Regions from separate parts of the Vibrio breoganii genome, predicted to be linked through region 1. Evidence: predicted binding sites of a transcription regulator. Region 1 holds the regulator's gene; each other region holds the start of a gene.
The links. The regulator PurR, encoded in region 1, represses purine synthesis genes. The targets are predictions, from matches to a motif close to TNANGNAAACGTTTNCNTNA.

Region 2: a site for PurR is predicted at 1,076-1,095, ahead of OCU35_RS08010 (inosine/guanosine kinase). Genes of this name have one in related genera too.
Region 3: a site for PurR is predicted at 983-1,002, ahead of glpX (class II fructose-bisphosphatase). Genes of this name have one in related genera too.
Region 4: a site for PurR is predicted at 923-942, ahead of OCU35_RS03280 (NCS2 family permease). Genes of this name have one in related genera too.

What each region holds. Positions count from the first base shown of each region.
Region 1 covers NZ_AP024864.1:1,073,428-1,075,638, reverse strand. The annotation lists gene elyC (envelope biogenesis factor ElyC) at 1-15, shown strand, start outside; gene torD (molecular chaperone TorD) at 104-751, shown strand; gene purR (HTH-type transcriptional repressor PurR) at 903-1,919, shown strand.
Region 2 covers NZ_AP024864.1:1,705,429-1,707,639, forward strand. The annotation lists gene OCU35_RS08010 (inosine/guanosine kinase) at 1-1,004, opposite strand, end outside; gene topA (type I DNA topoisomerase) at 1,186-2,211, opposite strand, start outside.
Region 3 covers NZ_AP024864.1:195,221-197,431, forward strand. The annotation lists gene glpX (class II fructose-bisphosphatase) at 1-931, opposite strand, end outside; gene zapB (cell division protein ZapB) at 1,230-1,472, shown strand; gene OCU35_RS00965 (murein hydrolase activator EnvC family protein) at 1,531-2,211, opposite strand, start outside.
Region 4 covers NZ_AP024864.1:689,446-691,656, reverse strand. The annotation lists gene OCU35_RS03280 (NCS2 family permease) at 1-901, opposite strand, end outside; gene OCU35_RS03275 (aminoacyl-histidine dipeptidase) at 1,847-2,211, shown strand, end outside.

The sequences.
Region 1 (2,211 bases):
GTCAGCTCCAACTAACTGATTCATAATTTAAGTTACTATTTAACACGATAAGGCTATCTATACAGATAGCCTTTTCATTTGTGTCAAAGAAACGGATTTATCTATGCAAGAACTAAAACAGTTCAACGAACAACGCGCTGAAATCTACTGGTGGTTTTCAAGCCTGTTCTCTAAAGAACTGACAGAAGAAGACTTGAAGGCCTATCAATCTGCTGAAGTACGTGGATTTCTAGGTGGGCTGGCCGAAAATGAAGAACTGGTTAAGTCTGTAGAACGCGTTGTTGACGCGCTCAACCGCCTTCAAGATAGAGAAGATGCTCAGCTGGAACTCGCTGCAGATTTTTGTGACTTATTCTTAACGTCAGATAAGTATGCTGCACTGCCTTACGCCTCTATCTATCTGGATGACAGTAAACTGCTCAATGGCAAGCCTGCTCAAGCTATGGCGCAGCTAATGCTGGATAAAGGCATTGAAGTGGATAAGAACTTCAACGAACCTGCCGATCATCTCGCCTTAGAATTGGACTTCCTTGGTAACCTAATTATTCGCTCCAATGAGCTAGAGCAAGAGTCTCACCTTGAGCAAGCACTAGCTGAACAAAAGGCGTTAATAGAAGAGCATATCCTTTCTTGGATACCGCAATTTTCTGAAAACTGCACTCAATATGATGAGTTTGGTTTTTATTCTTCCGTCGCCGAATTGCTCGTTAACTTCTGTGAATTAGATTGCCGCTATCTGGGCAATGAGTAATAGATTCACATTATGGCCATAAATGCATTGTCAGCACTTGCATTTATGGCTAGACTGCCCGGCGCAATCGTTTGCAGTATAGGCCAAGAGTGCTAACCTCTTCCTAACATTCCATTTTCAATAACCCTCGGTTTTCTTTACAAGGTATAGCATGGCAACCATTAAAGACGTCGCAAAGCTAGCTGGTGTGTCCACTACCACTGTTTCCCACGTGATTAACAAAACTCGTTTTGTTGCAGAAGCAACGCAAGAACGTGTAATGGACGCAGTAAAAGAGCTTAACTATGCACCAAGTGCTGTAGCTCGTAGTCTTAAATGTAACACCACTCGCACCATTGGCATGTTGGTAACTCAGTCGACGAACCCATTCTTTGCAGAAGTGGTCGACGGCGTAGAAAGCTACTGTTACCGCCAAGGCTATACCCTTATCCTATGTAACACTGGTGGGTTATATGAGAAGCAGCGTGACTACATCCGCATGCTTGCAGAGAAGCGTGTCGACGGTATTTTGGTTATGTGTTCAGACCTGACTGAAGAGCTGCGTGGCATGCTAGATTCTCACCCTGGTATTCCGAAAGTAGTTATGGACTGGGGCCCAGAATCATCTTCTGCAGATAAGATCATCGATAACTCAGAAGAAGGTGGCTATCTAGCAACTAAATACCTTGTCGAAAATGGTCATAAGCGAATTGCTTGTCTGACAGGTCAAGCTGAGAAACTGGCGTGCATCGAGCGTATTTCCGGTTATAAGCGTGCTCTAAAAGAAGCGAACATCGATTTTGACGAGAAACGTATTTTCGAAGGCAACTTCGAGTGTGATACAGCCGTTGAAACTGCCGACAAGCTGTTTGCTATTCCAGAAGAGCAGCGCCCTACTGCTGTGTTCTGTTTTAACGACATCATGGCACTAGGCTTGATCAGTCGCCTAAGACAGCATGGTCTATTGGTTCCTGAAGATATTTCGATCATTGGCTACGACAATATCGACCTTGCAGCCTACTTTGCACCTCCACTGACTACGGTTCACCAACCTAAGCGTCGTGTGGGCAAGACTGCATTTGAGATCCTTCTTGAGCGTATCAAGGATAAAGATCACGACCGCCGTGTCTTTGAAATGCACCCAGAGCTGATTGAACGCGCGAGTGTGCGTAATCTTAATGCTGGATAAGTTGTAGAATATTTAAGAACGGCAGCCCTAGGGCTGCCGTTTTTGTTTGCTAAGTTAAATCCTTACCAATAACAAAAGTCATCCTTGAACTTCCAAACCCGTCACCCTCGAGTGCTTCTATCGAGAGTCTACTACCTCCGGAACTCTTCAGGTTCCCGATAAAAGCATTCGGGAACGACGAGCGGGGTTTGAGGTTGTATTTTTACTCTGTAATTTGAGTCAGCTCAGTATTAAACTGCTCGCCCAAAGCCCACCCTACAGAACACACCAAAGCCCCAAAACACGTCACCCT
Region 2 (2,211 bases), 630 kb from region 1:
TTAAATGGAGTCGTACACGCCGATTTTAAAGCAGGACGACTGAATTCATAGCGGTTAAATTCAGCGATTTCTCCTGGTAGAAGCGGCAGTGAGGTTTCGCGCTTAGCACTCTCCTCAGTGTAGCCTGCCATAAATAGTCCCACAGGGCCCGCAGTACACAGAACTAAGTCAGCCCAGTCCAATACTTTATCAGCAGCTAACAAAGGGTCGCTCAGGCCTGTCAGCGCCTCCGCCTCTTCTTCGTTCATTGCCACAACAGAAACGTTCTCTGAAATAAAATCAATCCAGAATTGCGGATCATCCTGAATAACAAATTTTGTGCCTAGGGTTAATACAACAGGTACGTCGTGCTTTTTCGCGTACTCTACTGCCTTCATCGTTGCTTCAGGCATAGGGTCACCCTCTTTGCAACGAACTAGGTATGAGGTCAACACAAGAGCGGCTGCGTCAGGGAAAATAGACTCTGGAATACTCTCAGCGCGAAGTTGGTTCATCTGGCCTTCGCTAATGGCAAAGGTACGCTCTCCCCCATCCGAGATAAGAGTAAAGCAGCGGCCAATAGCGCCATTCACACCTTGTAGGTAGTTAAGATCCATTCGGCTAGAAGTGTTACACAAATAGCGAAAGCCATAACTACCAATTTTAATTTCAGCACTCATTACGCCAAGCAAGATAGACTTATCATCTGCTAATACTGAATAGTTGTGCAAGGTGTTACCAATGGTGCCACCCGCATATTCGTTAGTGATCAATTGCTGCTGTTTAAGTTCGTTATACAGAGACTCTGCGGTTTGGTCGTCAATGACTAACGAATGCCCCTTACTAAGATTAAACTTGCTAATGAAGTCATCGGACACCGTAGCTTCTATATCTACTAACGTCTGATCAATTCCCACAACATAGGTGCTATGAGCACCGTCATCAGATTGTGTTTTCGGAACTAATGGATCAGAGGTATTGACTGGAAAGTAGTGCTTAGATTTGCGTTGGCCTGGAAATTTCATTCGAGTTCTATGTTAGGGGAATAGATCTGCAAATTGTAGACGCTAGAAATGTGACCTTCAACACACTATGAAAACGCAAACGTTTAACTCAGAATTAAATTACTCTTTCGGTTAAATTTTAAACAAAAAAGCCAGCGCACGAATCATCGGCACTGGCTCTTGTCATTCAGGCTACAAACCGCTAGCTCTTCGCTTTTGGTTTTTTGCGCTTGTCAGTAATTTCCCACTTACCGTCAATGTATAAGCCAGTCCAACCAGAAGGCTTACCATCGATTTCAGAACGAACATAGTTCTCTTTGCTCTTACGGCTAAAGCGAACCACTGTTGGCCTACCGTCTGGATCCTCTACAGGTGCATCCGCCAAATACTGGAATTTAGGCGATAAGCGATCCTTAAAGCGAGACAGTTCTTCCACTAACGGCGCTCGAGTTTCACGAGATTTAGGGAAGTTACTTGCTGCCATGAATAGACCTGAAGCACCATCACGAAGTACAAAATACGCATCCGACTGAGTACAAGGTAGTTCAGGGAAGTGCACTGGATCTTCTTTTGGTGGCGCAACTTCGCCATTACGCAAAATCTTACGGGTGTTCTTACAGGTTTCGCTGGTGCAATCCATGTACTTACCAAAACGGCCGTTTTTCAACACCATATCAGAGCCACATTTATCACACTCAACAACAGGACCATCATAGCCCTTGACCTTAAACTCACCGTTTTCGATCTCGTAGCCTTCACAGTTTGGATTGTTACCACACACATGAAGCTTACGCTTATCATCAATTAGATAAGCATCCATCGCTGTTTCACAGATAGGACAGCGACGTTTAGCACGTAGCGCAGCCGTTTCTGGGTCTTCTTCAAGAACGTTGATGATTCCATCTTCATCACCGAGGTTAATGGTCGTTTTGCAACGCTCCTTCGGTGGCAACGCATAGCCCGAACACCCTAAGAAAACACCCGTTGACGCAGTTCTGATACCCATAGGGCGAGAACACGTCGGACATTCAATATCTGTCATTACGATATGGTTTTGTTCCATACCGCCTTCGTCTGCATCCAGCTCAGCTTTCTCTAACTCAGATGAGAAATCAGTGAAGAAGCTATCTAGAACCTGAGTCCAAGTCGCATCGCCCTCTGCAATCTGATCGAGTTTCTGCTCCATACGGGCAGTAAAGTCGTAGTTCATCAGGTCAAGGAAACTATT
Region 3 (2,211 bases), 880 kb from region 1:
AACGGCCTCTGATCAGCAGAGTTTCAGTTGTCGCAATATCACCTTGGCGAGTAATACCTTCTAGAAGGTCGCCTTTAGTGATGCCAGTGGCCGAGAACACAACGTTGTCGCTACGCGCCATATCAGACATCTTAAGGATAACGTTCGCTTCTACGCCCATTTCAGCACAGCGTTTAAGCTCTTCTTCACCGTGAATACGGTTCTCTTCGCTATCGCCTTTAACTTCATGACGAGGAAGTAGGCGACCATGCATGTCACCATCTAGAGCACGAATTACCGCAGCAGAAACAACACCTTCTGGAGCACCACCGATGCAGTACATCATGTCTACTTCGCTATCAGGCATACAGGTTAGGATAGATGCCGCAACATCACCATCTGGCACAGCGAATACACGTACGCCCATAGCTTGCATATCAGCAATAACTTGGTCGTGACGAGGTTTAGCTAGAGTAATAACAGTCAATTCCTGTAGTGATTTACCCAGTGCTTTTGCTACCTTGTTTAGGTTCTCTTCTAGCGATACTGCTAGGTCGATTTGACCTTTGGCGCCAGGGCCAACAACCAATTTTTCCATGTACATATCAGGTGCTTTTAGGAAGCTACCTTTTTCGCCCGCCGCTAATACAGCCAATGCATTTGATTGGCCCATTGCGGTCATGCGCGTTCCCTCGATAGGGTCAACAGCGATATCTACTGCGTCACCACCAACACCAACGTTTTCACCGATGTATAGCATAGGTGCGTCATCGATCTCACCTTCACCAATAACGATCTCACCGCTAATTTCTGTTTTGTTCAGTAGGCTACGCATAACTTCAACGGCTGCATTATCTGCTGCGTTTTTGTCTCCGCGTCCAAGCCATTTGTAACCAGCTAGGGCTGCGCCTTCTGTTACACGAGAAAATGCCATCGCCAAATCGCGCTTCATATCGACTCCAATCAAGAGGGTTCAAAAAATCGCCGAGATTCTATCATACCTTCACGGTAACGTTTGCTTAATTTGCTCAACTTTAAGCCGCAACCCAGAGGTTTATTGATTTCGTCCCGCATTTACTCGCTGCAAAAGCGAAAGATTGCTTTGAGAGTGTCAAAATTTGATTAGGATCGCTCTTTTTTTGCTCACTTGAACCAGAATTAAATTATTAGGTGTGTTTATATACATGTGTGTGGGTAGAATGGTTGGGAAGCCAGTCTTTACATATGGATAACGAATTAGGTAGGCCAAGATGTCTTTAGAAGTATTAGAAAAACTAGAAGCCAAAGTGCAAACAGCAGTAGACACAATCACTCTGCTACAAATGGAAGTTGAAGAACTTAAAGAACAAAAGCAACAGCTTGCCAATGAAGCCGAGCAGTTACGCAACGAAAAAGTTGAAACTGAACAACGCGCTCATCAAGTTCAAGCTGAGCATGATGCGTGGCAAGAGCGCATTCGCAGCATGCTAGGCAAAATGGAAGAAGTAGAATAAACCCTACCAAGCCATTGCTAACAAAAAACGCCAGCTAACTAGCTGGCGTTTTTTGTTTCTAGCGAGTCAACCAAGAACGAGGGTTCTGAGTTTGACTGTTACGCCTCAACTCGAAATAGACGGAAGAGCGAGATTGTCCACCGGTATCACCGGCAAGAGCGATGGTTTCACCGGAGGTGACTTTATCGCCTTCTTTCTTGGTCAGTACTTGGTTGTATCCGTATAGGGTCATATCGCCCTTACCATGATCCAACAATAGCACTAAGCCATAACCACGTAAGTAGTCAGCAAATACGACGGTGCCAGGATAAACGGCTTTAACCGGTTGCTCATACTGAGCATTGATTACCATGCCCTTCCAATTGACTTGGCCACTTTGTTTGCTGCCATAGCTGTGTAATACCGAGCCCTTAACTGGCCAAGGAAGACGACCTTTCTGTTTGGCTAATCCATCCATTGGGACTGAGTTACGCTTAGCGGCTTTTGCTATCTCAGCTTTCAGCCTCGCTTCATTGCGTTTTAGTTCATTAAGGTAAGCGCTATCTCCAGCAATGCCACGCTTGATTTTAGCGACGGTTGATTTTCGGCTAGTTTGTGAAGAGCGTTGTTTATTTAACTGATCTGACTGCTGAGCAAGCAGCGTCTCTATTTGTTGCTGTTCGGCAATCAGCTGAAGATTCTTTTGCTCTAGCTTGGCGTTCGTTTGTTGCAGCTCAGTGATGACTTCGGCACGTTGCTT
Region 4 (2,211 bases), 380 kb from region 1:
TGGTGTTAGAAGTACCAAGCAAAGCACCCACAGAAGTGGCTGTTGAGTCAGCCAGTAGTGCTTTATTAAGGCGAGGTAGCTTGCCATCTTCTTTGATTAGGTTTGCTTTAGTTGCAACACCCACTAACGTGCCCGCTGTATCAAAAAGGTCAACAAACAAAAATGCGAAGATAACTGAGATCATGCCAACTTCAAATACACCAGCAAAATCCAATTGCATGAATGTTGGTGCAAGGCTCGGTGGAGCTGACATTAGGCCGTTGTATTGCACATCGCCAAAAATTAGACCGAAAACGGTAACGCAAAGGATAGCGATCATAACCGCACCACGAACGCCGCGGTGAACAAGAGCGATAGTAATAAAGAAGCCAACTGCTGCCAGAACCGCATTCAAACTCGTGATATCACCAAGAGAAACGAATGTTGCTGGGTTATCGACTACGATGCCTGCGTTCTTAAGGCCAATAAATGCAAGGAATAAACCAATACCCGCTGAGATACCGGTACGCAGAGACATAGGAATTGAATTAATAATCCACTCGCGAATACGGAACAAGCTAAGCAAGATGAACAAGATGCCCGATACAAATACCGCTGCCAGTGCAACCTGCCACTCATAACCCATGCCAAGAACAACGCCATAGGTAAAGAAGGCGTTAAGACCCATACCTGGGGCTTGAGCAATTGGGTAGTTAGCGTAGAGGCCCATGATGAAACAACCAATAGCCGCAGCTAAACAGGTTGCTACAAATACAGCACCGTGATCCATACCAGTTGCAGATAGCATCGATGGGTTAACAAAGATGATGTACGCCATTGTCAGGAAGGTAGTCATACCTGCAATGATTTCCGTGCGAACCGTAGTGCCGTGTTCACGTAGTTTGAATAGCTTCTCGAGCATAATCAATTCCTAAAAGTTTCTAAAAGTAATCGTTTGCGTATCTAAATTGGCGTGAATTATAGTGAGTAATATCACGAAATACCATACTGTTTTGGCTATAAATTCATTTGGATCACTTAATGCGCAGGTCACCAATGTAAGCGTATACATTAAGTCATTGATATTTATAAATATGAAAGACTTAATTCCCTCTGTAAAATGAGGTTAATATTTCATCTTGTCTTAAAGTTACAACTCAAAAACGACAGATAAGCACTTATGTAGCACATAGAAATAAGCCTCTTACCCAGTAATCATCAGAAGAGCACTCAAACTGACATCATCCCCCACTCTTTCATCACCATTGACTGCCTTCGAATGAGAAATTCAGGCGAAAAAAAAGCCGCTCCAAACTGGGCGGCTTATGAAATCAGTAATAAATTTCCAATATATCAGGGGTGAACCGAAGTTCAATCACATGCTTAAAAACCCTATAAATAGGGTTGAAACTCTATATGAAATACATCTTTAGCTGACAAGCTATTGATGTACCCATCTAAAATCCCAAGACTAATTAGTTTAAAATCAACAAATTAGCACTTTAATTCAGCATAGATACAGACAAAATGATGAGCGGGGTGGCTCACAGAAGGGTAGTCTGTATCGACAGGGTTAATATTACCGATCCTGTAATTTAATTACAAGTATTTTTCTTAAGTGGGGGCATGAAAATCCAAAACGGGCTATTTTACGACCTGATTTGGTAATTTAATTTCACACGTAAAATAAATAACTTAACCTCAATTGCTTCACTATCGCGTCACAAATGATAATAAAACTTACTCAATAGTTACGAGTTTGCCTGTCCAACCCTAGTTCACAGTGATATCCTGCCCACCATTCATCGGCCTACTCTAGGCCGAATTGAGTACTTAGTTGCTATCTGTATGCATGAAGGAGTATTACATGTCCCAATTTCTCAGCGAGATCACTCAACAAACTCAAAATCCAATCTGGCCATTCTTCGATAAGATCTGTTCTATCCCGCACCCATCTAAGCATGAACAAGCATTAGCCGATCACATTGTTGCTTGGGCTAAAGAACAAGGACTAGACGTTAAAGAAGATGCGGTAGGCAACCTTTTCATCAAAAAGCCTGCAACTCCTGGTATGGAAAATAAGAAAGGTGTTGTGCTACAAGCGCACATCGACATGGTTCCTCAGAAGAATGAAGATACCATTCATGACTTTACTACTGACCCTATTCTTCCCTATATCGATGGCGAATGGGTAACGGCGACGGGTACTACCTTAGGTGCTGATAATGGTAT